DNA from 2 places in the Vibrio sp. 378 genome. Region 1 is predicted to be linked to the other one. Evidence: riboswitches for the same ligand, from Rfam matches in the RefSeq annotation. Region 1 holds a riboswitch; the other holds the start of a gene.
The links. Region 1 has a riboswitch for lysine ahead of lysC (lysine-sensitive aspartokinase 3). Riboswitches for the same ligand answer to the same signal wherever they lie in the genome.
Positions count from the first base shown of each region.

Region 2: another riboswitch for lysine. It lies ahead of tet(35) (tetracycline efflux Na+/H+ antiporter family transporter Tet(35)); the one in region 1 lies ahead of lysC (lysine-sensitive aspartokinase 3).

Region 1 covers NZ_JAWOUO010000014.1:301-17,161, forward strand. Annotated here, with positions in the region: gene R7Q48_RS19870 (cation:proton antiporter) at 683-2,014, opposite strand; gene metH (methionine synthase) at 2,206-5,886, shown strand; gene lysC (lysine-sensitive aspartokinase 3) at 5,973-7,325, opposite strand; lysine riboswitch at 7,427-7,605, opposite strand; gene R7Q48_RS19885 (pyridoxal-phosphate-dependent aminotransferase family protein) at 7,826-8,947, shown strand; gene R7Q48_RS19890 (PglL family O-oligosaccharyltransferase) at 9,008-10,789, opposite strand; gene uvrA (excinuclease ABC subunit UvrA) at 10,857-13,679, opposite strand; gene galU (UTP--glucose-1-phosphate uridylyltransferase GalU) at 13,829-14,701, opposite strand; gene R7Q48_RS19905 (LuxR C-terminal-related transcriptional regulator) at 14,861-15,505, opposite strand; gene R7Q48_RS19910 (single-stranded DNA-binding protein) at 15,783-16,322, shown strand; gene csrD (RNase E specificity factor CsrD) at 16,565-16,861, shown strand, end outside.
Region 2 covers NZ_JAWOUO010000004.1:179,761-196,621, forward strand. Annotated here, with positions in the region: gene htpX (protease HtpX) at 1-246, shown strand, start outside; gene R7Q48_RS09590 (nuclear transport factor 2 family protein) at 456-875, shown strand; gene R7Q48_RS09595 (SDR family oxidoreductase) at 872-1,597, shown strand; gene R7Q48_RS09600 (NAD(P)/FAD-dependent oxidoreductase) at 1,610-2,920, shown strand; gene R7Q48_RS09605 (DUF1365 domain-containing protein) at 2,922-3,740, shown strand; gene R7Q48_RS09610 (SAM-dependent methyltransferase) at 3,734-4,990, shown strand; gene R7Q48_RS09615 (DUF2878 domain-containing protein) at 4,997-5,509, shown strand; gene R7Q48_RS09620 (chalcone isomerase family protein) at 5,469-6,062, shown strand; gene R7Q48_RS09625 (DUF3833 domain-containing protein) at 6,062-6,595, shown strand; gene purB (adenylosuccinate lyase) at 6,728-8,098, opposite strand; gene hflD (high frequency lysogenization protein HflD) at 8,252-8,869, opposite strand; gene mnmA (tRNA 2-thiouridine(34) synthase MnmA) at 8,880-10,004, opposite strand; gene R7Q48_RS09645 (hypothetical protein) at 10,193-10,462, shown strand; gene R7Q48_RS09650 (inosine/guanosine kinase) at 10,580-11,884, shown strand; gene R7Q48_RS09655 (H-NS family nucleoid-associated regulatory protein) at 12,012-12,419, opposite strand; lysine riboswitch at 13,002-13,184, shown strand; gene tet(35) (tetracycline efflux Na+/H+ antiporter family transporter Tet(35)) at 13,294-14,895, shown strand; gene R7Q48_RS09665 (sigma-54 interaction domain-containing protein) at 15,219-16,172, opposite strand; His leader region at 16,542-16,679, shown strand; gene hisG (ATP phosphoribosyltransferase) at 16,733-16,861, shown strand, end outside.

The DNA of each region.
Region 1 (16,861 bases):
CATATTGAAACCTTGCATCGAGAGGCAGGCTTCCCTCTGGTTATGCTTTCTAAGCCCTGTATGAGTGAAGTGGAACGCAGTTTTGTGTGGTTCCTGCAGTCTCGAGCGCTAGTTTTGAGCCTCTTCATTCACCAAAGCTCCTTTTATTCGATATTAGAAAATCTAGTTATGTGACAGAGTTTAATTGTTTGAAGTGTCGTTTGTTTCTAATTTGAAAACAGGACGACTTTGAATACAAGTTTAGTCTCACTGAGATCAAGAGGGAGAGGGGCTACATTTCTGTTAAGGCTTTGATCTACCTGAATGCTAGCTCAGTTTTATCTTGGTGGGATTGCTAACCTGTTTGGGTTCTGAACGCACTCACCCTAAATGTCTCTTTCTCATAAAAATACAAACTCGCTCATTGCTAAGTATTGTGGAAGTTTAGCTTTGATATTTGCGAGGAGCCTATATTGCCAAGGGAAGAGAAGGATACAGATGAAAATGGGTAAATTAAAAGGCTCGTCTATGAATACTATCTATCGGCAATAGTTAGTATCTATGAAAATGTAGCGTAGCGATTCTTAGTATATTTGAAGGTATATCAAAGAATAAGGAGCATTCGTCCTTGAAGGGGAGTCTGAAAATTAGTTATGAAAAAAGCAGCTAGGTAGCTGCTTTTTATTTATTAAGTTACGTGTCTTTAAGAGTCCACTGGCTCCGTATGTTCCGGAGTGGTTATTGCTTGGTTGTTCTCTTCCATCTTCTTCTCTTCTGCTTTTGCTTTTTCAATCATTGGAGTGATTGTTGAGCCTTGAATGAGGATAGAGAAAACAACGACGGAGTAGGTCATTACAAGAATAATCTCTTTTACATCGATTAACTTATCTTGAATCACCCAAATACCAGATGGAATGGAAAGTGCCATTGCCAATGCAAGGCCCCCGCGTAAGCCGCCCCACGTCAAAATACGTACTGACCACGGGTTATATTTTCTGTAACGCTTAAAGCCAATGTACGAGAGAAATACGCTTAAATAGCGAGCTGCTAGTACAAGAGGGACTGAAATAGCCATCATGATCCAGTCTTCTTTGTGGAATTCAAACAGCAGCATCGACATACCGATCAGTAGGAATAACACGCCATTCAAGAATTCATCAACAAGCTCCCAAAAATGGTCAAGGTGATCTTCACTCTCTTTTGAAAAGCCAATAAAGCGTGTCCAGTTGCCAATCATAATACCGGATACAACCATTGCGAGTGGGCCTGATACATGGATGTATTCAGCAAATGCGTAACCTGCCGTTGGGACACCAATGGTAAGTAACAATTCCATTGAGTGATCATCGGTGGCACTGATCAAGTAGTGGAATAGCAAACCGAGGACTAAACCATATGTGATACCACCGATAGCTTCTTGGATGAAGAGTAAGGTGACACTACCTACAGTTGGTGCCTCAGTGCCAAATGCAATCGTAAATAGAGTGACGAAGATAACCAAACCGAAGCCATCATTGAAGAGCGATTCTCCTTCAATCTGAGTGGAGATACGTTTGGGAGCATCGAGTTTTTTAACAATAGCCAATACAGCGATTGGGTCAGTTGGCGATATTAGAGCACCAAATAGTAAGCAGTAGACCAAATCAAATTGGATGCCAATTAACTGACAAAACCCATACAGCGCAAATCCAATAAAGAACGTGGAAAACAGTGTGGCTCCAAGAGCTAAAACAGTGATCTCCCACTTTTGATCTTTAAGGTTCGGGAGTTTGATGCCTAGTCCACCAGCAAATAGTAAGAAGCCAAGAATGCCTTTGAGCAAGAAATCTTCGAAGTTAATCCTTGTGACCGTCTCCGTCGCAATTTCGGTGAGATGGAACCAGTTGTTTTGACCCGCAATTAAGATTAGAAGTGAAAGCACCATTGAACCTGCGGTAATCGCAATGGTGGTTTGCATCTTTCCTATCTTGCTGTTTACAAAAGCAATTAGCATCGCAGCTGCGGATAGAAAACATAAAGTATGATAGACCGACATAGAGCTCTCTATTTGTAACATTTTATGAATGGAATTCTCGGCTGATGCTGCTTAAATAGCAAACGTTTTTTCGTGATTATTTTGCAAGTTAAGAAGGAGATAAAATAATCATTAATTCTACGTTTAGACGTCTAGACTCCTGAAGTTTGTGTGATAGGATGGAAAGATAACTAAAGGAATGAGGCTGTACTGTGGGAAGTAACGTAAGACAACAGATTGAAGCTCAAATGAAGCAACGTATTCTTTTGATTGATGGTGGTATGGGAACCATGATTCAAGGGTACAAACTTGAAGAGCAAGACTATCGAGGAACGCGCTTTGCGGATTGGCATTGTGATCTAAAAGGTAACAACGACCTGTTGGTTCTAAGTCAGCCTCAACTTATCAAGGAAATTCACGCTGCATATTTAGAAGCGGGTGCAGATATTCTCGAAACCAACACGTTTAACGCAACAACCATTGCGATGGCTGACTACGAGATGGAAAGCCTGAGTGAAGAAATTAACTTTGCAGCAGCCAATCTTGCACGTGAAGTTGCAGATGAATGGACCGCAAAAACACCCGATAAGCCGCGTTATGTCGCAGGGGTTTTAGGGCCGACGAACCGAACTTGTTCTATTTCTCCTGATGTAAATGACCCCGGATATCGAAATGTTTCTTTCGACGAGTTAGTTGAGGCTTACTCTGAATCGACTCGTGCTCTAATTAAAGGTGGTTCTGACCTTATTCTTATCGAGACCATCTTCGATACGCTTAACGCTAAGGCTTGTTCATTTGCTGTTGAAAGTGTGTTTGAAGAGATGGGGATTGAGTTACCTGTGATGATCTCGGGGACTATTACTGATGCTTCCGGTCGGACATTATCCGGTCAAACCACAGAAGCGTTTTACAACTCATTACGTCATGTTAAACCGATTTCGTTTGGTTTGAACTGTGCACTTGGTCCAGATGAGCTGCGTCCTTATGTTGAAGAGCTCTCTCGTATATCAGAATCTTTTGTTTCCGCTCACCCAAATGCTGGGCTTCCGAATGCATTCGGCGAATACGATTTGTCGCCAGAAGATATGGCTAAGCATGTTAAAGAGTGGGCTCAAAGTGGCTTTTTAAACTTGATTGGTGGGTGTTGTGGTACAACTCCTGAGCACATTCGCCAAATGGCACTCGCGGTTGAAAATATCGCCCCTCGTCAATTACCTGAACTTCCCGTTGCTTGTCGCTTGTCTGGCCTGGAGCCACTCGCTATTGATAAAGACTCTTTATTTATCAATGTCGGTGAGCGTACGAATGTAACCGGTTCTGCGCGTTTTAAGCGCTTAATTAAAGAAGAGCTGTACGATGAAGCGCTCGATGTGGCTCGTCAACAAGTTGAAAATGGCGCTCAAATTATCGATATCAACATGGATGAAGGCATGTTGGATGCACAAGCTTGTATGGTTCGCTTTTTAAACCTTTGTGCGTCAGAACCTGAAATCTCAAAAGTACCAATCATGGTTGACTCTTCCAAGTGGGAGGTTATTGAAGCCGGTCTTAAGTGCATCCAAGGCAAAGGCATTGTTAACTCGATCTCTCTCAAAGAAGGCAAAGAGAAATTCGTTGAACAAGCTAAGTTGATCCGCCGTTACGGTGCGGCTGTGATTGTGATGGCGTTTGATGAGATTGGGCAAGCAGATACACGTGAGCGCAAAGTAGAAATTTGTACCAACGCTTACCGAATTCTTGTTGATGAAGTGGGCTTTCCACCAGAAGACATCATTTTTGACCCAAACATTTTTGCCATTGCTACGGGGATCGAGGAGCATAATAACTACGCGGTGGATTTCATTGAAGCCGTTGGCGATATCAAACGTGATTTACCACATGCGATGATATCTGGTGGTGTTTCTAACGTCTCATTCTCTTTCCGTGGCAATAACTATGTACGTGAAGCGATTCACGCGGTGTTCCTCTACCACTGTTTTAAAAATGGTATGGATATGGGGATTGTGAATGCGGGTCAGTTAGAAATCTACGATAACGTGCCTGAAAAATTGCGTGAGGCTGTGGAAGATGTCGTTCTTAACCGTCGTGATGACGCCACTGAGAGATTGTTAGATATCGCGGCGGAATACGCAGGCAAAGGGGTAGGTAAAGAGGAGGATGCCTCTGCACTTGAGTGGAGAACCTGGCCTGTTGAAAAGCGTTTAGAACACGCGTTAGTGAAAGGAATAACCGAGTTTATCGTTGATGATACCGAAGAAGCTCGTGTCAATGCTTCAAAGCCATTAGAGGTGATAGAAGGCCCACTAATGGATGGGATGAACGTCGTCGGAGACTTGTTTGGTGAAGGTAAAATGTTCCTTCCTCAGGTCGTAAAATCTGCCCGAGTGATGAAGCAAGCAGTCGCGCATCTCGAGCCCTACATCAATGCAGAAAAGCAGGTGGGACAAACAAACGGTAAGATTTTGCTAGCGACGGTCAAAGGTGATGTACATGATATCGGGAAAAATATCGTTGGCGTTGTATTGCAGTGCAATAACTACGAAATTATCGATCTTGGTGTCATGGTTCCTTGCGAAAAGATCTTAAAAGTAGCGCAAGAAGAAAACGTCGATATTATTGGTTTATCAGGGTTGATCACGCCTTCATTAGACGAAATGGTGCATGTTGCAAAAGAGATGGAGCGTCTCGACTTTAACTTACCTCTTCTCATCGGTGGCGCAACAACGTCAAAAGCCCATACAGCAGTTAAGATTGAGCAAAATTACAAGCATCCAGTGGTTTACGTGAACAACGCCTCACGTGCAGTGGGCGTATGTACTTCTCTATTGTCAGATGAACGTCGCCCTGAATTTGTTGAAAAACTTGAAGCTGATTACGAACGAGTACGTGATCAACATAATCGAAAGAAACCGAGAACCAAACCAGTGACATTAGAAGCTGCTCGAGCGAATAAAGTTGCTATCGATTGGGAAGCTTACACCCCTCCAGTGCCTGTTAAGCCTGGCATTCATATCTTCGATGATTTTGATGTGGCTATATTACGTCAATACATCGATTGGACACCATTCTTTATGACTTGGTCACTTGTGGGTAAGTATCCAACAATTTTCCAACATGAAGAAGTTGGTGAAGAAGCAAAACGTTTATTCGAAGATGCCAACGAGTTACTTGATCGAGTTGAGCGAGAAGGCCTGTTAAAAGCGCGTGGAATGTGTGGCTTATTCCCTGCTGCGAGCGTGGGGGACGACATTGAAGTTTATGCTGATGAAACTCGTACCGACGTTGTGAAAGTATTACGTAACTTGCGACAACAGACCGAGAAACCAAAAGGATTCAACTATTGTTTATCCGACTACATCGCATCTAAAGAGTCGGGTAAACATGATTGGATAGGGGCATTTGCTGTCACTGGTGGTATTGGTGAACGAGAGCTTGCTGATGAATACAAAGCACAGGGAGATGATTACAACGCAATTATGATTCAAGCGGTGGCGGATCGCCTAGCCGAAGCGTTTGCTGAGTATTTGCATGAGCGTGTCCGTAAAGAAATTTGGGGTTATGCTGCGGATGAAGATTTATCTAACGATGATCTCATTCGTGAAAAATACCAAGGTATTCGCCCTGCACCAGGTTATCCAGCGTGCCCTGAGCATACTGAAAAAGGACCGCTTTGGGAGCTACTTAATGTGGAAGAGAATATTGGCATGACTCTAACCTCCAGCTATGCAATGTATCCGGGCGCGTCAGTCTCTGGTTGGTATTTCTCTCATCCTGACTCACGTTACTTTGCGATCGCACAGATCCAAGAAGATCAGCTAGAGAGTTACGCCGATCGTAAGGGGTGGGATAGGATCGAGGCTGAAAAATGGTTAGGGCCAAACATTAACGGTTAAATTGATGTTTACCTCGTCCAAATGTAACAACTAATGAAACGACAAAGGGCTGCAGATACGCAGCCCTTTGTTTTATTGAGTTGAACTTACTTCTCAAACAACTCAGTGTGGAGTTTTTGTATGGCTTGTTTCGATACTGATTCATGGAGCAAGAAGCATAAGTTGTGAGGGCTAGCGCCATAACAAATCATGCGTAGGTTAAAATCTTCTAGCGTGCCAAAAACCTGTTTCGCGTAGCCTTTACTCTCACTCATGTTGTTACCAATTAGGGCAACGAGGCATAGGTCACGTTCAACTTCTACCTTACATAACTCTTCTAACTCTTCTCGTACAGCTTGCGGCAGCTGCGGCGCGCCGCCGGATGTATCGGTTTGATCAAGTGTTAACGATACACTGATTTCAGATGTTGTGATCAAATCGACAGATATCTTATGCTTTGCAAGGATCTCAAAGACCTTTGCTAAGAAGCCGTATGCGTGGAACATATTGGCGCTGCGTAGCGTTACCATGGTTTGGTTACAACGCAAAGCTAGCGCACGGAATAACGGTGAGCTTTCGACTTGGTGGCGAATCCAAGTTCCCCCTTTTTCAGGCTCTTTCGATGACCCCACAAATACCGGAATGTCGTGGCGCAATGCAGGTACTAGCGTAGAAGGGTGAAGGATTTTAGCGCCAAAGTTAGCCATTTCTGAAGCTTCACTAAAGCTGATCTCGGGAATTGGTGAGGCTTTTGGTGCAATTCGCGGGTCTGTTGTGTAGATACCCGGAACATCAGTCCAGATTTCTAGCCCTGCCGCTTTAACGCTCTCAGCAATTAAGGCGGCGCTGTAATCGCTGCCCCCTCGACCTAATGTTGTTGTATTACCGGCTTCGTCAGATCCTATGAAGCCTTGAGTAACAACAACGGATTGTTGGCAAAGTGGTACGAGTTTATCTTGCGCAAGCGTCGAAATTGCTTCAATGTTTGGCTCCGCGCGACCAAAGTTGTCATCAGTACGCAGCACATCGCGGATATCAAAGCGCACTGCTTGAATGCCTCGCTCACACATTAACTGAGTTAGAATGTGCGTCGACATGAGTTCACCACATGCGACTAAATGATCGGTTAACTTCGCACTAGCTTGGATAGATGCAGCCTCGGCCAGGCTGGTTACGGTATCTAATATGCCATACACCTCGGCAGCAGTTTTCGTGCTGTCTTCGAGCTGAGTTAAAATGGCGTCATGAATGTTGGCCAGATTTTGCAGCAGCTCAGTACGGTGCGTTTGATCCTGAACGCCGTTGGCGAGTTCTACCAATAGGTTGGTGACGCCAGAGCAAGCGCTGCTCACGACCAGGCGAGTATTTGGATTGTTTTCGATAATGGTGGCGCAACGACTCATTGCCTCAAAGTTGGCAACACTGGTTCCACCGAATTTAGCTACGTTAAATGCGCTCACTGCGTTCTCCCACGACTTCCTAAAAAATTGTACATCCAATGTTTAGTGAGAAAAGGAACAGAGCAAAAAGAGAGGTATTTAGAATGCTATTTGAAAAATTTACCCTCAGAAGCCCTTCATCAGACTGCGCTGATGACAGTTGATGGGATTCAGCCCAATTCAACCGACAAGTCAAATCCTGCAACTTTGACTTACCTCGGCACTACTCCCCCTCAATGATTGGTGTTGGAATTGCGGTTCCACAAATCATCTACCTGGGTAGCGCTCCTCTTCTACATAAAGCTCAAACATTGAACGGTTTTGAGGCCTTAATGTCAATCAATATTTCAACCTTTATGGTGTTTTTTATTAACGATTTTGTGACACTGGTTTGACCTCCATACTTACGGCTAATTGCTGATAGAGGAAAAATCTATTAGGGTGAAGAACCCTACACCTGAGCCATGTTATTGAATAGAACTTTTAGAATGCTCAGGATAAAAGATAATCAAGGAGCTGACATGTCGATCCAAAGCTTTATTCCGCCTCACCGTATTTTAATGGGACCTGGTCCTTCTGATATTTATCCTCAAGTGTTACAAGCACTAAGCCGTCCTACTGTAGGTCACCTTGATCCTCTGTTTATCGGTATGATGGATGAGCTCAAGCAGCTATTGAAGTATGCCTTTCAAACTGACAATGAATTCACTATTGCGGTTTCAGCGCCAGGTAGTGCAGGGATGGAAACCTGCTTTGTAAACTTGATCGAGAAAGGCGATAAAGTGATCGTCTGTCGTAATGGTGTATTTGGTGAACGCATGCGCGAAAATGTCGTCCGTGCTGGTGGCGAAGTTGTTATCGTCGATGATGAATGGGGGACGCCTGTTTCCATTGATAAAGTCGAGCAAGCACTCGAACAGCACCCAGATACAAAAATTCTTGCTTTTGTGCATGCGGAAACCTCAACTGGTGCAGTCAGTGATGCTCAAGCATTGGGGAAGCTGGCGAAACAGCATAATGCATTATCTATTGTTGATGCGGTGACGTCACTTGGTGGTGTGCCGTTAAAAGTGGATGAATGGCAACTGGATGCGGTTTACTCTGGTAGTCAAAAATGTTTGTCATGTGTACCTGGGCTCTCACCAGTGACGTTTTCTACTGCCGCGATTGAAAAGATTCAAGCAAGAACAACACCAGTACAGAGTTGGTTCCTCGATCAGAGTTTAGTTTTGGGGTATTGGAGTGGAGAAGGCAAGCGTAGTTACCATCATACGGCGCCAGTTAATAGCTTGTATGCGCTTCATGAAGCTTTATTGATACTGAAAAATGAAGGATTAGAAAACGCTTGGGCTCGTCACCAACTGATGCATGAAAAACTCAAAAATGGCTTACAAAAGTTAGGCTTTGAATTTGTTGTGGACGAAGCCCATCGGTTGCCACAATTAAATGCGATTTACGTGCCTGAAGGAATTGATGAAGCAAAAGTTCGTGCTCACTTGCTAGAAACCTATAACCTAGAAATTGGTGCAGGCCTTGGGGCATTAGCTGGTAAAGCGTGGCGTATTGGCTTAATGGGTTACGGCGCTCGATCTGAAAACGTTGCGCTGTGCTTAAAAGCGTTAGAAGAGTCACTCACTGAATAAAATCATACAGCAATGAGATAAAGAAAAGCGAAGGTCATCCCTTCGCTTTTTTTGTATTTATTACTCAGCTCCTGAAGTGGGGACTGGTGAGGCAGAGATTGCTTGAGAAGGTGGTTGGTAATTGACGTCACTGAAATCAATCTTCGGGAACAAAAACTGCGCTTCAGCTCTAATTTGCTCCGCTTTACTTGAGTCATCTAAGCCTTGGTAGGCCAAAATCAAATTATTATAAAATGCAGGACGAGGCTTATCTTTGATGATTTTTAGCGACCAATCGATATAAGGCTGAATCAAGGTTGCGTCTTGTTGGTACAGCCCAAGGTTTAAAAACGTGCTATAGACATCCCAATCAAACCTGTCTTTCCAAACCACAGGGTTACTGACTTGATTCAGAATATCAGGGTTAGTTGGTCTAGTGGTCTCAAACTTCGTCAATACATAGTTCGTATGTAATGCGCTTACCATGTAAAACGTAAACGCAACGGGAAGTACCAAACTAAAAACACGCAGCAAGCTTTTGGTCACATTACTAAAGCCGACTTGTCGATAACGAGAGACGCGCTGATCGACCCAGTACAGTAGGATAACGAAGATCAACCAATGCACGAGAGAGTGGTAGAAAGGGTATTCCAGTTGTGAGTGCAATACGATAGGTATAAACAAGGCCAGCAACGCAAGACGAGTTCCGCGTTTGGCTTGATAGATTCGATACAGTACCAGTGCCATCGCTAAGAAGATGCCGAGTATTGGCAGTAAGCCACCTTCTACTCCCCAGTAAAGTAGCTCGTTATGCGGATGATCCATGGCTGGCAAACCAGCTGGGTAATTCTCATTTAGGGCATGTTGACGAGCCGTATACAGCATGTACTCAGATTCAAACTTGCCATATCCATAACCAGTAAAAGGCTTTTCAATCACCATGTCTAATGTTTGCGGAAAAGTATACGCTCGAGGAGACTCCATATTTACTTTTTCTGCGGCTAACCCACCTCCATCAGGAAAGGCAAGATGCATGACAACGACTGAGAGTAAGAGCCCACTTACAAGTGACACAACCCAGCGGATAAAGCGCCCTTTGGTTGCAAAGCGGTACATGTATGGAATGACCAACAACACGGCGATGACCGAGGCTAACCAACCAGTGCGTGAAGCCAACGCCACAATTAGTGGTAAAGTTAAAACTGGTACGGCATAGAGAAGGTAAACATCGCTTAACTTACGATCGTATTTGTAGGGCTGACGTGCAAGTAAATAGCTGGCAATCACCAACCCTGTCGCAAGAAAGCTGGCCATTACATTGGGCTGTTGGAAAATACCATAAGGACGATTGGCCACCGTGTCGTAACCAAACGGATTGCCTGGTTTGAGATACAGATATTGTGTCAAACCAAAAATGGCTTCGATAACAACCGCAAGGACAATGAACCATAATAGGCGTTGGCGATGTTTATTACTGAAATGAAATTGTTGTAAGACAATAAAGAACAGGACACCACACCACAGGCCAATGAGCTTATTGGCTGCCAAACTGCTATTCGCATTTGGGTACAGAATGGGCACCGTCATGATAAGAGCACTAATGAACAAGCCGATGGTTAGTTTTGAGTAACGTAGTACTCGATTATTCGCAAGTTGGTAACACCCAATGCCTAATGCAAAGCTAAAAGCAATCCAAGTTGTCGCATTGAACGAAAGCGAAAGCCCCGAACCGCCGGGGTTGGGCATGAAAAAGTGCATTGCCAACACAAATAGTGTTGCCAAGGCAATGAGAAACTTGCGATTGAGGGGAACCTGTACTTTTTCGGGAGAAAGCTTTGTTCCACTTACATGTATAGTAGCCATAGTTATTGCGTTGTTTTGAATGAAAAAAGACCAGCACTTGCTGGTCTCGATACTTTACCTGTTTTTTCTACTTCAACATAGGCTTGAGGAAGTGAGCTGTGTGCGAACCCTCGATTTGCGACACATCTTCCGGAGTGCCTTGAGCGATTATCTCGCCGCCACCCTGACCCCCTTCAGGACCAAGATCGATAATCCAGTCCGCAGTCTTAATGACGTCCAGGTTATGCTCGATCACCACGACAGTATTTCCGTGGTCGCGAAGTCTGTGCAGTACAGTGAGCAACTGCTGGATATCATGGAAGTGAAGGCCGGTTGTTGGTTCATCCAAAATGTACAAGGTTTTTCCTGTATCACGTTTGGATAGCTCTCGCGCCAGTTTCACACGCTGTGCTTCACCACCGGAGAGTGTTGTTGCCGCTTGACCCAATCGTATGTACGACAAACCCACATCCATCAGTGTTTGTAGTTTGCGAGCGATGGCAGGAACTGGATCGAAGAAGGTGCGTGCATCTTCGACCGTCATTTCTAGCACTTCATCAATAGTTTTACCTTTGTAACGTACTTCGAGCGTTTCACGGTTGTAGCGTTTACCTTTACACACATCACATGGCACATAAACATCTGGTAGGAAATGCATTTCTACTTTGATAACACCGTCACCCTGACAGGCCTCACAACGACCACCGCGTACGTTAAAACTAAAACGGCCCGGCTTGTAACCGCGAGAACGCGACTCCTGTGTTCCTGCAAACAGTTCACGGATTGGTGTAAAGATCCCCGTATAGGTTGCAGGGTTAGAGCGAGGTGTACGGCCTATTGGGCTTTGATCGATATCGATGACTTTATCGAAGTGCTCTAGACCTTTAATCGATTTATAAGGTGAAGGCTGAGCCGTTGTCGCTCCGTTAAGTTGGGTATGCGCAATTTTAAAGAAAGTATCATTAATCAGCGTTGATTTACCTGAGCCAGATACCCCTGTAATACAGCTGAATAACCCAACAGGAATTGAAAGGTTAACGTTTTTAAGGTTATTACCTGTTGCGCCTAATAGCTCAACCGTTTTTTTCGGATCTCGCGGCGTGCGATCTTTCGGTACTGCGATTTCTTTAACACCACTTAAGTACTGACCTGTCAGAGAATTCGGATTCGCGACTATCTCTTCCATGGTGCCTTCCGCAACAACATTACCACCATGTACGCCAGCACCAGGACCAATATCTATGACATGATCTGCACAGCGAATCGCATCTTCATCGTGTTCTACCACAAGTACGGTATTACCTAAATCGCGCAAGTGAGTGAGCGTTTTTAATAAGCGTTCATTATCACGCTGGTGGAGACCAATCGACGGTTCGTCCAGAACATACATCACACCAACAAGACCTGCACCAATTTGGCTTGCTAAACGAATACGTTGAGCTTCACCGCCTGATAAGGTTTCCGCACTGCGTGATAAGTTTAGGTAGTTCAAACCGACGTTAACTAAGAATTGCAGGCGGTCGTTGATTTCCTTCATCACTTTTTCAGCGATTTGGGCGCGTTGACCTTCCAGTTTCAAGGAATGGAAGAATTCCAATGCATCAGCAATGCTGAGTTCAACAATCTCAGGTAGTGTCGTATCAGCAATAAACACGTTACGTGCTTCAAGGCGTAGACGAGTACCGCCACAGCTTGAACAAGATTTAGTGGAGATGTATTTCGCGAGCTCTTCACGGACAGAGTTGGATTCTGTATCACGATAGCGACGTTCTAGGGTATTCAGAATACCTTCGAATGGATGGCGCTTAACGCGAATATCGCCACGATCGTTGATGTATTTAAACTCAATCTCAGTACGACCAGAGCCCTTTAGAATGACATCTTGCGTTTTCTTTGGCAGAGAATTAAAAGGGGCATGGAGGTCAAAACCATAATGATCGGCCAATGAGGTGAGCATTTGGAAGTAGTAGTAGTTCTTTTGATCCCAACCGCGAATCGCACCTTGTGCCAAGCTTAATGAATCATCTTGAATGACTCGGCTTGGATCGAAGTATTGTTGAACACCCAAGCCATCACAAGTGCCACATGCTCCAGCAGGGTTGTTGAATGAGAAAAGTCGCGGCTCTAACTCTTGCATGCTGTAACCACATTGTGGACAAGCGAAGTTGGCGGAGAAAATAATCTCTTCACCGTCGCCATCCATTGGCGCGACAACTGCAATTCCGCCTGATAATTCGAGTGTTGTCTCGAAAGATTCGGCCAAGCGCTGTTGTAAGTCTGGACGAACTTTAAAGCGGTCTACCACAACTTCAATGGTGTGCTTTTTATGTAGTTCAAGGGTTGGAGGATCGGAAAGATCGCAAGTTTCTCCATCAATACGCGCACGAATAAAGCCTTGAGCCGCTAAGTTCTCAAGCGTTTTAACATGCTCACCTTTACGTTCTTTGACAATAGGTGCCAATAGCATCATTTTGCTGCCTTCCGGCATCTCTAGGACTTTGTCCACCATTTGGCTGATGGTTTGCGCAGCAAGAGGAGCATGATGCGTTGGACAGCGGGGTTCGCCCACACGAGCATACAATAGACGTAAGTAGTCGTAGACTTCGGTAATTGTACCGACGGTTGAACGCGGGTTATGAGAAGTAGACTTCTGTTCAATAGAAATCGCGGGTGATAACCCTTCAATGTGGTCGACATCGGGTTTTTCCATCAGAGACAAAAACTGACGAGCGTAGGCAGAGAGAGACTCTACGTAGCGTCGTTGGCCTTCTGCATACAATGTATCGAAAGCGAGAGAGGATTTACCGGAGCCACTTAGTCCAGTAATGACAATCAGTTTATCGCGAGGGATTGTAAGATTAATGTCTTTAAGGTTATGGGTTCGGGCACCGCGAACTTCTATTTTATCCATCGTTTTTGCTCTATGTATAACCAAGTGGGGCAAGTATTACATAGTGTGAGAAATGTGCAAAGAAAATTACTGGATAAAAAAACAGTAAAGTAAAAAGCCCAGCGTTGTGCTGGGCTTTCGATACAGTAATTTCGTACTACGACGATGCTTTATACAGCTTTTTGTGTTGCGTGCTTACCTAGCTCAGAGGTTTTTTCATCTTTTAGATACAGGTTTTCAAAACAATAGTTAGTTGCTTCGATGTAACCTTCAACGCTACCACAGTCAAAGCGTTTGCCCTTGAATTTGTAAGCCAACACACAGCCCGCTTTTGCTTGCTTCAGCAGCGCGTCAGTGATTTGAATTTCACCACCTTTACCAGGTTCGGTGTTTTCGATCAGTTCAAAAATATCGGGAGTCAGGATGTAGCGGCCAATGATAGCAAGGTTGCTAGGCGCCGTGCCTTCCTCTGGTTTTTCTACCATGTCGTCTACGCGATAGATGTCGTCTTTGATCATTTCACCAGAGATAACGCCGTATTTGTGCGTTTCTTCGGCTGGTACTTCTTGTACTGCAACGATAGAACAGCGGAACTGCTTAAATAGTGCCACCATCTGAGCCAGTACGCCCTCTTGCTCGTTCACACAAAGGTCATCAGCAAGAACAACAGCAAATGGCTCATCGCCTACCAATTCTCGTCCAGTTAGAATCGCGTGGCCCAAGCCTTTCATTTCGCGTTGACGTATATAAGTGAAGTTTGCAGATTCAATGATTTCACGGATATCTACCAACAGCTCTTCTTTGTTGGTACCGCTAATCTGATGTTCCAGTTCGTAGTTCTTATCAAAGTGGTCCATGATCGAGTGCTTGCCACGACCTGTCACAATACACATGCCGTTCATACCAGCTTGGATTGCTTCTTCGACACCGTATTCAATAAGCGGTTTGTTAACGACTGGCATCATCTCTTTTGGCATAGATTTCGTTGCCGGTAGGAAGCGTGTGCCATAGCCTGCAGCAGGGAACAGACATTTTTTTATCATTGGGGGAATATCCTATCTCGTTTTTATCAAGAATCTGCGCATAACTTTAACACGAGAGGTATCAATGAATCATGAATAAAGTAGGAAAAAATGTGAGACTCGGTGCGGAAAAAAGATGAGCGACTCGTCATTTCAGTTATCAGAGCCGCTAACATTGCATCACGACATTAAGTTTTGGTCTGCCCAGGCGATTGCCTGTACTCGGTTCTTTACGGATAGCTTTTTGAATATCTGATACAAGTGCGATTTGATGGTGAATTCACTGACGAATAACTCTTCGGCCATCTGACTGTTCGAGGCGCCAGCTTGTAGGCAACGCAGTACTTGTAGCTCACGAATGGTTAGGTCTACCGTAGCTGGTGCAGTATGAGTATTAATGACATTGCGGTAATAGTGTAAAAGTTGACTGGTTACATTACGCGGCAGCCAGTTTTGACCGTTAACAATGCCTTTTAACCCTTCTCCAATTTGCTCTAGCGTATCTTCAGAATAAAACACACCTTTTAATTGACCAAATGAAAGAAGTTCATCTGTGGTTAGTCTTTTAGGCACGTTGAAGACAACGGTTTCAAAGTTTTTCCATACAAGAGGCAAATTTTTGATCGATTGAACAAGTGATTTATGTTCACTGAAGTCGATCAGTAGAATTTTATTACGGTGTTGTGGCTTGGCTTCCATGAGTGCTGCGGTTGAAATCACCGGGATGCTCATATCAACGTACTTTTCGAGTGCCGCCACTTTTTTTTGCGCATTATCTTCCATACTGATCAGAAATAGCTTTCTTGCGTAAGCCGACTTTCTCACGTGTTCCAATCTCCCTGGGTTCAATAGAAGCCATAAACTGGCATTAAAGAGAGGCCATAACCATCGCTTTACTGAATAAATGCGTTCGAATTCAAAGCTTCACGAAACGATGTCTGCAACGCGAATCAAAAATGCTACACACGTAAGTTGAAATACGATTTGGGTTCTAGAGGATGACTCAATAGATCACAATGGTATTAGACTTTAATCAAAACATTAAAGCGTGCTATTCTAATGCGCTAAAATTTTATATATCCAGAGTGAAACGGAGCACATCATGGCCAGCCGTGGAATTAACAAAGTTATTTTGGTGGGGAATCTAGGTAACGACCCTGAAATTCGTTACATGCCGAATGGCGGTGCAGTAGCAAACATTACTATTGCGACTTCTGATTCATGGCGTGATAAAGCGACTGGCGAACAGCGCGAAAAAACGGAATGGCACCGTGTTGTGTTGTTCGGCAAACTTGCGGAAGTAGCAGGTGAGTACTTGCGTAAAGGCTCTCAAGTTTACATTGAAGGGCAACTGCAAACTCGCAAATGGCAAGATCAAAGTGGCCAAGATCGCTACTCAACTGAGGTAGTTGTTCAAGGCTTCAATGGTGTTATGCAAATGCTTGGCGGTCGTGCTCAAGGTGGCGGCGCACCAATGGGCGGTCAACAGCAGCAACAAGGTGGATGGGGTCAGCCTCAACAGCCAGCTCAGCAGCAGTACAATGCGCCTCAGCAACAGCAACCACAACAACAGGCTCCGCAGCAACCACAGCAGCAGTACAATGAGCCACCAATGGATTTTGACGACGATATCCCGTTCTAAATTCTGCTTATGCTTGAATCGAAAAGGCCGCGAATATCGCGGCCTTTTTTATTGTCGCAATCTAATGATTTCACAGGCTTCTCTTGGCAAGGTTAGGCGTAACAATAAAACTTATCAATGAGTGTGATTTTCTTTATGCTCCAGCCTCTCACTATCAGACTAATCCGATTGTTTGATGAACTCTTATCAAGTATAAATATTTCAATAAGGTATATGATGAATAAAAAAGGAATTTGGTATTCATGAGGTATACCCCAACTCTTAAGTTAAGCACACGGCTGGTGGCCTTTGTCACCATGATCGTTATCTGCGCCATGTTTATCTTGTTTGTCGGTGGCACCCTCTCTTTTAAACGTCTTGGGCAGGAATATCTCACCCATTATTTAGAAGGGATCGTAGAGGTGGTCGACAAGGAGATGGAAGATCCTGACGCCGCTTATTCTATGCAGCGCTGGATGCCGAAAATGCTGCAGGCTTCCAATATTGTCGAAATGACGTTGTCGACCAACAACGCCGTTGTTTATCGCTTCAAAGATACT
Region 2 (16,861 bases), on a different contig from region 1:
GCTAGCTTCTTGACTATGTGGTACAGCCGTCATCGCGAATTCCACGCGGACGCAGGTGCTGCGCGCCTCGTTGGCAAAGAAAAAATGATTGCGGCTCTAGAGCGTTTGAAGGTGAGTCATGAATCTCAACTGGATGGCACCATGATGGCATTTGGTATCAATGGCAAGCAGTCGCTGACTGAGCTACTAATGAGCCACCCTCCGCTAGATAAACGTATTGCAGCGTTGCGAGGCCAGCAATACTAATTGTTCCTACTTAAATAATTGTTAATCTGCTGAAAAGGCTTGGTTTTGACCAAGCCTTTTTTTTCGCCGATTGATCGCGTGCGAACTTCATCACGTACTACTTACAGAAATAAAGTTATACAAAATTATTTTTGTACAACTTTGGTGGAATGAACTATCTTGTACATATAATAATTTTGTACAACTTAATGGGCGTGTAGGAGTAAAAAATGGACATACAGTCTGTTGGCAATATCTATCAAAAGCTCAACAAAGCGAACTTACATCTGCTTAAGGATATATATCACCAAGATGTAGTATTTGAGGACGCAGCGCATCGTTTAGAAGGATGGCCAGCACTTTCGGATTATTTCACCTCATTATATGCCAACGTCATCAGTTGTGATTTTGTAATCCATGAGCATCAACAAGTCGGAGATACAGGCTTCCTAACTTGGACAATGGACCTTCAGCATCCCAAACTTCAGAAGGGTGCGCCTATTCTCGTCAATGGTGTTTCGCACCTCAAATTTAGCGAAGGTCAGGTCATTTATCACCGAGACTATTTTGATCTCGGAGAGATGCTCTATGAGCATTTACCGTTACTTGGTTCAGTCGTTAAAACCATCAAGCAGAGGTTAGGACAATGAACAACACCATCTTAATCACAGGCGCCACCTCCGGAATAGGAAGGCAGCTTGCCCTAGATTACGCGAACTCAGAATGGAATGTGATTGCTTGTGGTCGGAATCAAGATGTTCTTGCAGAACTGGAGGCAGTTTCCTCCAAAATTCATACATTGCAGTTTGATGTGACAAATTATGAGGAAACTCAGCAGGCGCTCTCTAATTTGCCCTTTACGCCAAACACATGGGTTTTTAACGCAGGCGATTGTGAGTACATGGATGAGGGAGTGGTCGACGCGAAACTCATGGCGCGTGTGATGAACGTAAATGTTGTCGGTGTTGCCAACTGCGTTGAAGGCTGCCAAGTGCATTTAGAGAGAGGGCACCGCATTGTTATTGTTGGCTCTATCGCATCAGAAGTGGCACTGCCTCGTGCTGAAGCTTACGGCGCATCCAAAGCGGCAGTCAGTTATTTTGCACGCACGCTCGCCGTCGACTTGAAAAAGAAAGGGATCAATGTGGTAACGGTGTTTCCTGGTTTTGTTGAAACGCCGTTGACTGACAAAAACGACTTCGAAATGCCAATGATCATTTCTACTCAGCAAGCGTCGGACTCTATCAGGAAGCAGTTAGCCGCCAACAAGACCTATATCTATTTCCCAGCGAGATTTACCAGTATTTTACGTTTTATCTCGTTACTTCCATACAGTTGGCAAGCTCGCCTAACTGCTAAACTCGTAGCATAAGAAGGAATAAGAATGAAAACAGCAGGAAGAAAGAAGATAGCGATTGTGGGAACGGGAATCTCTGGCCTTACTTGTGGTTATTACTTGCATAAAGAACATGATGTAACGCTGTTTGAAGCGAACGATTACATCGGTGGCCATACTGCAACCGTTGATGTGAGCCTTGATGGTAAAGAATACGCGATAGATACTGGGTTCATCGTCTATAACGACCGTACGTACCCTAATTTCATTAAAATGATGAGCGAGATTGGCGTTGAAGGTCTGCCGACTCAAATGAGCTTCAGTGTCAGAAACGATGGGAACGGACTAGAGTACAACGGCCACACAGTGTCGACATTGTTCGCTCAAAAACGCAACTGGGCAAACCCTAAATTTTATCGATTTATCTTCGAGATACTTCGTTTCAATAAACTTGCCAAGCGCTTCGCTAGCGAGCAATCCTCGCACTCTCAGACGTTAGGTGAGTTCCTTGATGAACACAAATTCAGTGCTTTCTTTACCGATAACTACATATTACCGATGGGTGCTGCGATTTGGTCGTCGACTTTAGCTGACATGCGCGCATTCCCTCTTATGTTCTTCTTACGTTTCTTCCTCAACCACGGTCTGCTAGATGTGACTAACCGGCCACAATGGTATGTGATTAAAGGTGGTTCACGATCATACATTCCACCATTGACCAAAGGCTTTGCCGAGAGTATTCGTCTTAATAGTCCTGTCGAAAAAGTGGTTCGCAACGAAAAAGGGGTTGGCGTTCAAGTTCGCGGAGAAACGCATTGGTTTGATGACGTTATCTTTGCTTGTCACAGTGATCAAGCAATGCGAATGCTAGAGGATATCAGCCCAATCGAGCAGGAAATCTTGGGGGATATGACGTATCAAGCTAATGAGGTTGTTCTTCATACCGATACCGGCCTATTGCCAAAACGCAAGGCGGCGTGGGCATCTTGGAACTACCTATTGGAAGGTAGCGAAGATGAGCAGCAACGTCTTCCTTCGCTTACTTACAATATGAACATCCTTCAGCACGTTCAATCAGAACATACATTTTGCGTAACGTTGAACAGCACCAATCAAATCAACCCAAATAAAATTTTGCGCTCGTTCACTTATCATCATCCTGTATTTACAACGGAGTCGATAGCAGCGCAGCAGCGCAAAGACGAAGTTCAAGGTAAACAGAGCACATGGTTCTGCGGCGCTTATTGGTATAACGGTTTCCATGAAGATGGTGTGCGCAGCGCGATTGACGTAGTTAAGGGATTAGAAGAAAAGTATCGTGAACAAAATGTGGTTCCTTTTGAAAAAGGCGCGGCGTGATATGGATAGCCAAATGAACAGCCGATTGTTTATAGGCAACGTTCGTCACCGTCGATTCACGCCGGTGAATCATGAGTTGAACTACTCTTTATTTATGCCCGCCATCGATGTAGACGAGCTCGATGCTTTAGAGAAAAAAGTATGGGGTTTTGGTTCGCGTTGGTGGCATTGGGCTCGCTTCAAGCGCAGTGATTACATTGGTGAAGGTAGCGTCAAGTCGGCAGTGCACAGCAAAGTTGAAGAACTGACAGGTGTTCGCTGTACCGGCAAAGTAATCGCAGTCTGTCACTTGCGTTATCTAGGACTTTATTTCAGTCCCGTTAATTTCTACTACGTTTATAACACGGAAGGAGAATGGAAGTATCTCCTCGCAGAGGTGAGTAACACTCCTTGGAATGAACGACATTACTACGTGGTGTCAGCAGATAAAGAAGAAGAAAAGTTTGGTTGGGAACAAGTTAAAGCATTCCATGTTTCACCATTCAACCCGATTGACCAACTCTACCGCTGGAGAATTAAACCTTTGACAGACAAGTTGAATATTCATCTTGAATGTCACAAAGGAGAGAAACACTTTGATGCCACCATGGTTATGAAAGCCAAGCCACTTTCAAGCAAAACCTTATTGAGGTGTTTGATCGTTACACCAATACAAACGGTAAAAGTAATGGTTGGTATTTATTGGCACGCATTAAAACTTTGGGTGAAAGGCGCACCTTTTTATTCTCATCCTAAATATTCAACGCATGAAGAAATAGAAGCCGATACTGAAAAAACAGACAAAAAAAATAAAAAGCACAAGGAGAATTCTGCATGTTAAATACTAGTTCTATGACATTGCCGCGTAAATTGACTACAACGCAAAAAGCGGCTCGCGGAGTTATTTTTCAATGTCTGCAAAAAATGGAAATCGGCTGCTTAACAGTTATTGAAAGTTTTAAGACGGAAACGACAGAGCGAAGCGAGCGTTTTAGTGCGCCAAATGGGGAGTACAGTGGTCAACCTGTTGTCGCTACTATAGAGGTAAAACATCCAGGTTTTTATTCACGGATCTTGCAGGGCGGCAGTATTGCTGCTGGTGAGGCTTATATGGATGGGTGGTGGGATAGCCCCGATTTAACCTCATTAATGAAGCTGATGGCCCTTAACATGCGTGCTCTAGATAAACTCGAAGAGCAAGGCAGTTGGTTGACTAAAATACTGTACAAGTTCAGCCATTGGTCAAACAGAAACTCTGAAGAGAACTCACGTAAAAATATCCATGCGCATTACGACTTGGGTAACAACCTATACGAAGCGTTCCTTGACACCAATATGCTGTACTCGTCGGCGCTTTACAATCATGCGGATGACTCTCTAGAGCAGGCTCAAATCAACAAAATGGATCGTCTATGTCAGCAACTTGAGCTGAAGCCCACTGATCATGTTGTTGAAATTGGCACTGGGTGGGGCGCTATGGCGATTTACATGGCCGAACAATACGGCTGTCAGGTCACCACAACAACGATATCTGAAGAGCAACACGCGTACGCGGAGCAAAAAATCAAAGAGCGTGGCTTAGAAGACAAAATCACTCTACTCAAAGAAGATTACCGCAACCTAACCGGCACTTATGACAAGCTCGTTTCTATTGAAATGATTGAAGCTGTGGGCAAACAATTCCTGCCTTCGTACATTAAGGTCTGTGAGTCTTTGTTGAAGTCCGGTGGCTTGATGGCGATTCAAGCAATTACGATTGCCGATCAGCGTTACGATTACTACAGTAACAACGTCGACTTTATCCAAAAGTACATTTTCCCGGGTGGTTTTTTACCGTCGGTAACCTCACTAACCCAAGCCACAACAAAATACAGTGACTTAGTGACGCGAGACTTGTTCGATATTGGTTTGGACTACGCCAAGACGCTGAACGAATGGCACCTACGTTTTAATCGAGCAGAGAATGAAGTGCGCTCGTTTGGCTACGACGATCGCTTTGTGCGTATGTGGCGCTACTATTTGAGCTACTGTGAAGGTGGCTTTTTGGCTCGCACGATCAGTGCAGTTCACATGACGTTTCAACGCCCGTAGTTCGTTATGAAGGTATTTCTTGCTTCGACATGGTTCCAACTCTGCTGGTTTGCAGCGGTGCTTGGAACCTATCAATGGCAATGGGTGACGTTATTCCTTACTTTGGCAACCCTACTATACTGTCTGAAAAGCGATGCATCTTCGCTCAAAAGTATTGGTGTGATCGTCACGAGCGGGCTCGTGATTGATACGCTCAATCAACAACTCTCGGTCTTTGTCTTTCCTACCCCATGGCTGCCAGTCTGGTTATTATGCTTGTGGGTTTTGTTTTCTTGGTATGCCTATCAACTTAAGTCAATTTTGTACCGTTTCCCAAAAACCTACGTATCAATAGTAGGCGGACTCGGAGGAACAGCGAGTTACTTTGCTGGCTATAAGCTCCAAGCCGTTGAATTTGGATTTAGCACTGGCGCTACACTGGCAATGTTGTTTGTCGAATGGTGCGTCATGATGCTCTTGATACTCAAGGTGTACGGAAATGAAAAGCTTGAAGAGAGACTTAACTCAGAGACTGACTAGGCTGCTTGCGTTGGTAATAGTAACTGGCTCTTTTGCTCTGCAAGCTCAACCTGTTGGAAACAGCGAAGCCGCAAGCAACATTGCGAATTGGAAGGGATGGAAAACTGTTGGAGAAGCCCAACTTACTTGGTTCATCTTCGATATTTATCACTCAAGATTAAAAGCGCCTGATGGAAAGTTCATCGTAAGCGATGACGTATCGCCACATCCCCTTGCGTTGGAAATTAATTACAAGAGAGACATCAGTAAGCAACAGCTGCTTGATGTGACGGATGAGCAGTGGGCGAAATTGGGTTTTACTGACTCATATCGAAAAGCTTGGATCAGCGAGCTCGATCGTATGTTTCCTGATATTCAAAAAGGTGACGAGCTTACTTATCTAACAGATGGAAAATCTGGTCAGCTGTTTTATAAGCAGGTTGGGGACGTGCAAGTAAAGAACGTTGGCATCATTGAAGACGAACGAATGAACGATGCATTTTTGGCTATATGGTTATCACCCAACACAGAATTTCCGAAACTCCGAAAACAATTGATAGGGCAGGTTAGATAGTGTTTAAACGAATTTTTAAATCAGCGACTTTAGTGGCAGCTGTTTTTCTTTCGGCATGTTCCGCAGACATTGATAATTACCGCTCTTCTACACCGACTTTTGACGTATTCGGTTATTTCGAAGGCGACATAAAGGCGTGGGGGATGGTGCAAGATTATACCGGACAGCAAACGCGTCGCTTTGAAGTCGATATAGTGGGTACTGTAGCGGGTGATACGCTGACGCTAGTGGAAGACTTCGCGTTTGATGACGGAGAGGTGGACCAGCGAATTTGGGTTATCACTAGATTAGAAGACGGTCGTTATGAAGGTAAGGCAGACGATATTATAGGTGTGGCAACAGGGGAAGAGCAGGGCAATGCGCTACAGTGGCAATATGACTTTGAGCTACAAATGGAGGATTCATCAGTGACGGTTGCTTTTGATGATTGGCTTTACCGTCAGGATGACAGACACGTTTTCAATCTAACGAAAATAAAAAAGTTTGGTGTGGAAGTAGGAACAATAACCTTGTTCTTCCAAAAGCAGCCATAACAAATGGGGAAGATCTTCAATTAATAATCCATGCCATATAACTAAAATTATTTTCTCCCGACCTAACTCCCCTAACTAAAAAGGTTGACGCTTTCGCGTCAACCTTTTAGGTATCTGGTCGTTACAGGAGGATTACAGCTTATCTGTCAGCTCGATTGCTTGACCGATATAGTTCGCTGGCGTCATCTCTTTCAGACGTGCTTTCTCGTGCTCAGGAAGCTCAAGACCGTCGATGAAGTTACGCATTGCTTCGCCGTCTACACGCTTACCACGAGTTAGCTCTTTCAGCTTCTCGTATGGCTTCTCGATGCCGTAACGACGCATAACTGTTTGTACTGGCTCCGCTAGTACTTCCCAGTTCTTGTCTAGTTCAGCAAGAAGCGCTTCACGGTTTACTTCTAGCTTGCTGATGCCTTTAAGCGTAGAAGTGTAAGCGATGATTGCGTAGCCAACACCAACACCAAGGTTACGTAGAACCGTTGAGTCAGTTAGGTCACGTTGCCAACGAGAGATAGGCAGTTTCTGTGCTAGGTGGCCGAATACAGCGTTCGCAAGACCTAGGTTACCTTCTGAGTTTTCAAAGTCGATTGGGTTAACTTTGTGAGGCATTGTTGAAGAACCGATCTCACCAGCAATAGTTTTTTGCTTGAAGTGGCCTAGTGCAATGTAACCCCAAACGTCACGGTCGAAGTCAATCAGGATAGTGTTGAAACGAGCGATAGCGTCGAACAGCTCAGCGATGTAATCGTGCGGTTCGATTTGAGTTGTGTAAGGGTTCCAAGTTACGCCTAGAGACTCTGTGATGAACTCTTCAGAGAACTTGTGCCAATCTAGATCTGGGTAAGCAGAAAGGTGTGCGTTGTAGTTACCTACTGCACCGTTGATTTTCGCTAGGATCTCAACGTTTTCGATTTGCTTGAATTGACGCTCCATACGGTACGCCACGTTTGCCATTTCTTTACCCATAGTAGATGGAGAAGCAGGCTGACCGTGTGTACGAGATAGAAGAGGAATGTCGCGGTATTCCACTGCTAGTGCTTTGATAGCGTCGATTAGGTTACGGATTTCTGGAAGAATCACGTTCTCACGCGCTTCTTTAAGCATTAGAGCGTGTGATGTGTTGTTGATGTCTTCAGAAGTACATGCGAAGTGGAAGAACTCGTTTACTGCGTGCAGTTCAGGAACGTCTGCTACTTTCTCTTTTAGGAAGTACTCAACCGCTTTTACGTCGTGGTTAGTTGTACGCTCGATCTCTTTGATACGGCGTGCATCTTCTTCAGAGAAGTTTGCTGCAAGGTCGTCTAGGAATTGGTTTGCTTCTGCGCTAAACGCTGGCACTTCTGCAATTTCAGCAGTAGCAGCAAGCTTTTGTAGCCAGCGGATTTCAACGATAGTACGGTACTTTAGTAGACCGTATTCACTGAAAATTTCGCGTAACGCAATTGTCTTGCTTCCGTAACGGCCGTCTACTGGTGAAACAGCAGTCAATGCTGACAGTTCCATGATGTTCTCCTGAATTGGGTTTCTAAATTTCGTGAGCTTTATACCAATAACTGTGGCAATTGTCACGAATATTGCGCAAACGTTTGCGCGAGATTTATTTTAGTCGAAAAAAATGAGCTCGCGATAAACGCGAGCTGCTTATTTGATATTTTACTACAGACGAGCAAGAAGGATTTGTGCTTGCTCTACCATCTTCTTGCGCCCGAAGATTAGGTGGCGACGCTTACCACCAACTTGACGCCAAAGAACTGCACTACGAATGCCAGATAACAACAGCGCACGAACTTTGTGTTGGCTTGCCGTCTGCTGCAGTACAGATGGCGTGCCCGTTACTTGAATGCGTGGGCCAATAGGGCTAACGACATCCAGATAGATGCTCGCTAAATTGCTGATCATTTGATCGTCTAGTAGCTCAAAGTGCTCTGACTGACGCTTGGCCATTTGAATACGATCACCAAGCTGAGACATAGCATCGTTACGAGAGCTTAACTTACGCTCTAACGCCATTAAACTAATAATGTAACGAGTAATTTCACTGCCTGATGGTGTGCTATCAATCCCTTTAACCAAGCATTCTAGGCCGAGCTTTAGATCGGCTTCGCGACCGAATACGCCAACTGTGTTAGCAGGGTTCGTGCTCAAAATAGCGTTGATTGATGTTTCAAAAGCATCTTGATCACAATGTCCGTTTCTCGCTACCTGTTGAACTAAAGCAACAGCTTGGCAAATCCCAGCGAAAGCGATAGTACGGTCATAAAGTGTATTCGCCACGTAACGACTCCTAAGCTTGAGAATATTTAATGCGTTGCTCGATGATGCCGCCACCTAGGCACACGTCACCTTTGTAGAACACTGCTGATTGACCTGGAGTTACAGCAATTTGTGGCTCGTCAAAGATAACTTTAATGTTTTCATCATCGATAGGGATGATTGTACAAGGAATATCTTCCTGACGGTAACGAGTTTTCACTGTGCACTTCATAACATCGCGAATTGGCTCACGATCTACCCAGTGAAGTTGTGATGCAAGTAGACCTTCTGATTTCAACATTGGATGGTCTTTACCTTGAACAGCAATCAAAACGTTACGTTCTAGATCTTTCTCACCAACGAACCATGGGGCCTCGTTACCACCGCCGCCTTTACGGCCACCGATGTGTAGACCTTTACGCTGACCAAGTGTGTGGTACATCAGGCCTTGGTGTTGACCAATCACTTCGCCTTCTGGAGTCTCGATATTACCAGGCTGAGCTGGAAGGTAGCGACCTAGGAATTCCGTAAACTTGCGTTCACCGATGAAACAAATACCAGTTGAATCTTTCTTCTTAGCAGTAATTAGGTCTTGTTCTTCCGCAATGCGGCGTACTTCTGGTTTCTCTAGGTCACCAACAGGGAATAGGCTACGTGCGATTTGCTCGTTGCTTAATGTGTACAGGAAGTAGCTTTGATCTTTGTTGCCATCTAGACCACGTAGCATCTGTGGTTTTTCACCGTTTTCTGGGAAAGAGCGACGCACATAGTGGCCCATTGCAATGTAATCAGCATCAAGTACTTCATCAGCGAATTCTAGGAATGCTTTGAACTTGATTTCTTTGTTACAAAGAATGTCAGGGTTCGGAGTACGGCCCGCTTTGTATTCAGCAAGGAAGTACTCAAATACGTTATCCCAGTATTCGGCAGCAAAGTTGATAGTGTGTAGGTGGATGCCTAGCTTGTCACATACTGCCTGAGCGTCAGCAAGATCTTCTGCCGCTGTACAATATTCTTCGTTGTCATCTTCTTCCCAGTTCTTCATGAAAAGGCCTTCTACTTGGTAGCCTTGCTGCTTTAGAAGATACGCGGAAACAGATGAATCAACGCCGCCGGACATACCGACGATGACTTTCTTTTGGCTGTTATCAGACATTACTAAACACCACTTAAATAAACGGGATGCAGATTCTATCAGAATCCACAGACCGGTGACAGATCCGAGATCGAAATCACAATTCGTTTCGCTGGATTTTTCTTCAACAAAGATTCGAACGAGTAATTTCGCAAGTATAGAAGAGGTATATATGGCATAGTTGGCCAAAATCCAAGAGGAAACATCAAATGACAGAAGAAAACCAATTTATGCAAGAAAGTGAGTTGATTGAAATTGTTGAAAATCAGCTCGAAGATGGTAACCCGCTTAAAGTAAAAGAAACCCTTATGCGTTTAATGATGACTGGCACACCACGTGAAGATGCGGTTGCGATGATGGCATGTGCGATGTCAATTGAGATTTTTGATGTAATGAAGAATGAGGGTGAGTTCAACCTAAAGCGTTATAGCGAGCACCTTGAGCAACTACCAGATCTCAGCTTTATGGAAGGTGAATAAGCCACCTAAAAGAAAAAAGTAGTCAGCAAACGTTTGCTATAATCGCTTTTATTGCTGCTTTATTATTAGCGGTATAGAATCCGCTCTCCTTTTCATCCCCTTACTCAGACTGACAATATGAAATTTCCTGGACAACGCAAATCGAAGCACTATTTTCCTGTTCATGCTCGTGACCCGCTGGTGAGCCAAGCACAAGAAAGCAAGAAGATGACGCGCACTCACATCATTGGTATTGACCAAACCTTGGTTGATATTGAAGCAAAAGTTACAACGGATGTGATTGAAAAGTACGGTCTGAGTAAAGGTCACTCTCTGGTTATCGATGACGAAAGAGCAGAAGAGTTATACCAGCAACTGAAAGAAGAGAACTTGATTACCAATGAGTATGCGGGCGGTACAATTGGTAACACGCTACATAACTACTCCGTGCTAGCGGATGATCGCTCCACACTACTTGGAGTGATGAGCCAGGATATTAAGATTGGCAGCTACGGTTACCGTTATCTTTGTAATACATCAAGCCGCATGGATTTGAACTACCTACAAGGTGTAGATGGTGCAATTGGCCGTTGTTTTGCTCTTATCACAGAAGACGGTGAACGTACTTTTGCTATCAGCGAAGGGCAAATGAACCAACTCCATCCTGATAGCATTCCAGAGAAAATCTTTAAAAATGCATCAGCACTTGTACTGACGTCATATCTAGTACGTTGCAAAGACGGCGACCCAATGCCGGAAGCAACAATGAAAGCGATTGAGTACGCGAAAAAGAATGATGTGCCTGTTGTTCTGACTCTAGGCACAAAGTTTGTTATTCAAGATGATCCTAAATATTGGCAAGAATTCATTCGAGATAACGTTTCTGTCGTTGCGATGAATGAAGATGAAGCAGAAGCTCTGACGGGGGAATCTGATCCACTTGCTGCGTCTGATAAAACATTGGAGTGGGCTGATCTAGTATTGTGCACGGCGGGTCCTGTAGGTCTATTTATGGCTGGGTATACGGAAGATAGCGCGAAGCGCGAAACTTCTTTGCCATTACTTCCAGGGTCAATTGCTGAATTTAATCGTTATGAATTCAGTCGTCCGGCGAAAAAAGACTCATGCGAGACGCCAATAAAAGTGTACTCGCATATCTCGCCATATATGGGTGGCCCAGAAAAAATTAAGAATACAAATGGCGCAGGTGATGCCGCGTTATCTGCTGTTCTTCATGATATGGCAGCAAATAAATACCATAAAGAAAATGTGCCTAATTCAAGCAAGCACAGTAACGAGTATTTAACTTACTCTTCTTTTTCTCAAGTCTGCAAATACGCAAACCGTGCTAGCTACGAAGTTCTCGTGCAACATTCACCACGATTGTCGCGCGGACTTCCTGAGCGAGAAGATAGCCTAGAAGAAGCATACTGGGAACGTTAATACGAAGCGGTTTAATTAACTATTCTGTAACTAAAGTAAAAGGCACATTAAGAAATGTGGCTTTTTTATTTGTAATGGTTTAAATAAAAAAGGCTCCCTATGGGAGCCTTTTAAAAATAGCACGGATCTAGATTAGGAACTCATCCAGAGATTTACCTGCATCAAGTTGCTCTTGAATCGCCGAAGGTGTACGACCTTGGCCAGTCCAAGTTTTCTCATTACCGTTTGAATCTGTGTATTTGTATTTAGCAGGGCGAGGTGCGCGCTTCGCTTTGCCTTTCGTCTTAGTTTCGCCAGATAGCGCAGTAATAAGTGCTTCTACGTCAATACCGTCTTGAGCGATTTTCTCAGCAATCTCTGCAAGCTTAGCTTCTTGCTCTGCTTGTGCTGCGCGTTCTGCTTCTTCTGCTTCACGACGCTCATCTACGACAGTAGTGAGTTTATCTAGAGCTTCTTCCAATTGTTCTAGAGTCAGCTCACGAGAAAATGCACGAAGGCTACGGATATTTAGAAGGGTTTTAGTCAGCTCTGACATAACGATTCCTATTAAAAGGTTAATGTGTTGGGCACTTTTTATCGTTACGATTAAATAATGCCAATCTATAAATAAACAAAGAGTCCTTATATTTAACTTTATCTTTTCCTTATGTGCAAATGCTAAATCAAGATTTTGTTTAAATTTGACTATTTTTTAAAGCAATTAATATTATTACACTCGAAATAAATCATTATTAGATGAGAACTAAAATCAACAATCATTATTGTATAGAGAGAGCGACAGCTTGGTTTTTTATAAAAAAATTTGAGTTATTACTTAAAAATATGAAGCATCCATCTTTAATGGTGTGTCATATATCCTTAATTTATTGATATAAGATAAACCATGATATTTCTAAGGTAGTAATAATGTTTCATAAATAACATGATTGATGTGATTTCAGTTGCACAAAACTTATGGAAGTAGGCAAGGTTTATAAATTATCTCAGTCATTATTTATTTGTTTAATTTAGTTTGATGTGTTGCATTGACTCTCATCATAAGTACAATGGCTGCCACCTGATGCAATATTGCAGACAATTTGTTGTTAATTTGTACAGTTAGTGGTTAATTGTTTGTTGTTGCCGTAGAGGCGCGGTCTCGAAGAGTAGCTATTATTGGGGTGATGCCAATGAATAATAGTGGAAGGCGAAGATTGCCGAAGTAAGTAACTCATCAAAGTTACTTGCTGGGGTTGTATCTGAAAGGAACAACACTGCCATAGTATATATTCACATTAAACTATGGAGCGCTACTGTAGGGTTGGGTGGAGTGTTCGCTTCCCTGTCGCTAAGTTCAACATGAGCACGTATCGTATGCTACGTGACTTGTCTGCAGTAGATCTCTAGCCAAACTTTGGTTTTTGAAGATCATGAATTTAATAGATTTTTCTAGTTCTCCTGTTTCATTATTGCCACCTATTGTCGCTTTGACTTTGGCGATTTTGACTCGACGTGTATTAGTTTCCTTGGGTGTAGGTATCGTGCTAGGTGCGGTGCTACTTAATAGCTGGTCTATCAGCGACACCGCAGGTTACGTCAGTTCTCAAGTTTCTTCTGTCTTTATTGAAGATGGCGGAATTAACACTTGGAACATGAGCATTGTTGGTTTCCTAATCTTATTAGGTATGACAACAGCTTTATTAACGCTTTCTGGCGGTACTCGTGCTTTTGCTGAATGGGCACAATCTCGAGTGAAGAGTAAACGCGGCTCCAAACTTCTTGCCGCCTTTTTAGGCGTATTCATTTTTGTCGATGATTACTTTAATAGCCTTGCTGTTGGTGCGATCTCTCGCCCAGTAACCGATCGCTTTTATGTGTCTCGCGCTAAGCTTGCGTACATTCTAGACTCAACCGCTGCTCCAATGTGTGTAATTATGCCTGCTTCTAGCTGGGGTGCTTACATTATTACTATTATTGGCGGGATCTTAGTCTCACATGGGATCACAGAGTATTCGGCTCTTGGCGCATATGTTCGTCTTATCCCAATGAACTTCTACGCCGTTTTTGCGCTGCTAATGGTGTTCGCTGTTGCGTGGTTTGGTCTTGATATTGGTAAAATGCGTGAGCATGAGATCTCTGCATCGCAAGGTCGTGGCTTTGATAAAGACAAAGAAAATGACTCGCAAGAAGCGCATGACCTAAATGAAGAGCTAGATATCCGTGAAAGTGAAAAGGGTAAAGTGTCAGATTTGATACTTCCTATCGTGACGCTGATTATCGCGACTATCGCTTCAATGCTTTACACGGGTGGCCAAGCATTGGCTGCTGATGGTAAGGAGTTTGCGCTTCTTGGTGCTTTTGAAAATACAGATGTAGGTACATCACTAATCTACGGTAGCTTGCTTGGCTTAGCAGTTGCACTGTTTACTGTTGTGAAGCAAGGTCTACCAATGGCTGAGATCGCACGTACACTTTGGATTGGTGCTAAGTCTATGTTTGGTGCGATTCTAATCTTAGTATTTGCCTGGACCATTGGCTCTGTTATCGGTGATATGAAGACTGGTACTTACCTTTCGACAATGGCGCAGGGAAATATCAACCCTCATTGGCTCCCAGTTATCTTATTCCTGCTGTCTGGCCTGATGGCGTTCTCAACAGGTACTTCATGGGGTACGTTCGGCATCATGCTTCCAATCGCCGGAGACATGGCTGGTGCAACAGACGTAGCGCTAATGCTACCGATGTTGAGTGCGGTTTTAGCTGGTGCGGTATTCGGTGACCATTGTTCACCAATCTCAGATACGACTATCTTGTCATCGACGGGTGCACGTTGTAACCACATTGATCACGTATCAACACAGCTACCTTATGCATTATCAGTCGCGCTTGTTTCATGCGTCGGCTTTATTGCCCTTGGTATGACTGCTTCAATTGCGTTCTCGTTCATTGCAGCGTCGATAACATTCGTTATCGTTTGCGCTATTTTGTCATGGCTTTCAAAGTCTAAAATAGCGTCTTGCCAGAGTGCGTAAGTTGTTTTGAATAGATTCGTTACAGAGGGAAGCTCCGCTAATTTAGCGGAGCTTTTTTTAACGCGACTTAGGTGAGGGGGGCAATCGCGTTTTTGGGGATAAAAGTCTCGTGTTAAGAGCGAATTGTTTGTGTACCGAGCTCTCCTTGATGGGCTGTAATGGAAAAGCAATCCATCTTCTTCTTAGTTCTAAGCAAAGACTATGCCCATTTTAAGCTTTTGATTTTTAATACAGAAAAATCCGCATGGTTGCGATGCAGAGTTAACTAAATGATATCTAAAGAGTTACCTGTTACACAGTGTTACGTTACACCTATACAGTATTTAAACATTTAAGTTGTATTTCTTTATTAATCGATAAAGCGTTGTTCTTGAAATGCCGAGGTGACGTGCAGCCGCACTCATATTGTGTTTATTTTCTTCGATAGCTTGCAGTAGGTAGTCGAGATCAATTTGGTCCACAGAAGGGAGCAATTGCCTCTCATTGTTATCAAGGCCCAAGTCAGCGACGAGAAGCGTGTGATCTTCACACATGACAATTGCTCGTTGGATGACATTACGCAGTTCTCTTACGTTGCCTGGCCAACGATGTTTGAGGAGCTTGGCTTTTACCTTATCAGACATTTTTTGTACCTGACCATGAGACAGATCTGCTAGAAAGTGTTCGGATAAAATAATAATGTCTTTTCCACGCTTTCTCAGTGGAGGGATAGTTAATGGCAATATATTAAGCCGATAGAATAGATCTTCACGAAATCCTCCTTGTACGACCTCATTTTTCAAATCCACGTGGCTTGCTGCAATGACCCTACAGTCCACGTCAATGAATTTATCCGCTCCGACTTTATGGATTTGTTTACTCTCCAAAAAGTGAAGGAGGTGGATTTGTAAGTCTGGTGGCATGTCACCAATTTCATCAAGAAATAGGGTGCCTTTATGTGCCTTTTGAATAAAACCTATACGCTCTGAGATTGCGCCTGTAAATGCTCCTTTTTCATGGCCGAAAAGCTCGGATGCAATAAGACCACTTGGAATGGCTCCACAGTTGACTTCCACAAAAGGTGCTGAGTGTCTGTTCGACAATTGATGAATAAGGCGAGCGCAAAGACCTTTCCCAACACCAGTTTCACCCTGAATGAGGACTTCAGCATCACATTGAGCGTACTTTTGTATTGCAGTACGAAGTTCTTGGATACAGGCACTATTGCCGATCAACGGGTATAGTGCCGTATCGTCGAAATCTACAGCTTGTTTATTACTACCGTTACGCAGTTTCATTGTTAATCACTATTTTTTGCCCCGCTCTAATAATAGTTTTGAATGACTTGTCTCAAACGTGAGTTGCTGTCTCTTTATTGAGAAAAATGTCAATTAATGGGTTGGGTACGGTCTAAATAGTTGATTTGGTGGATATTCATACTATTCTTCGCTTTCTTCGTCAGAGTAGAGCTGATTGGAGGTGTTCTTTCCACCAGAGTATTCAATATGGAAAAGAATTTAATTTCATTTAAATCAATGTCTTGTGAAAAATATTTAGAAAATATTCAATTGAGTATTGAAAAATATAGAATCCTTAGTTAGTGTGGTTACTAACAAAGCAACTCAAAAAGAGCCTTAAATAAGTATGCGTAATTTTGTAATGAACATTCATCACCATCATCACCCAATCTAGTCTTTCGGGCGATGTACGCATACCCGGGAGGCAGGAAACTCCCGGAGGTAAAATCAAAGTAAAAGCAGATTTTAAACCCTCGGGAGACTTCAATCTCCCGAGGGTTTTTTAGTTTTATTAGTTTGAAAAATACTTAGATATCAAAATCTTGCATAGGGACAAAGCAATGCAAACACAACGTTTAAGAATCGCAATTCAGAAAAAAGGTCGTCTTAGCAAAGAGAGTCAAGCTCTACTAAAACAGTGCGGCGTAAAGTTCAACGTAATGGGCGAGCGTTTAGTTGTCCATTCTGAA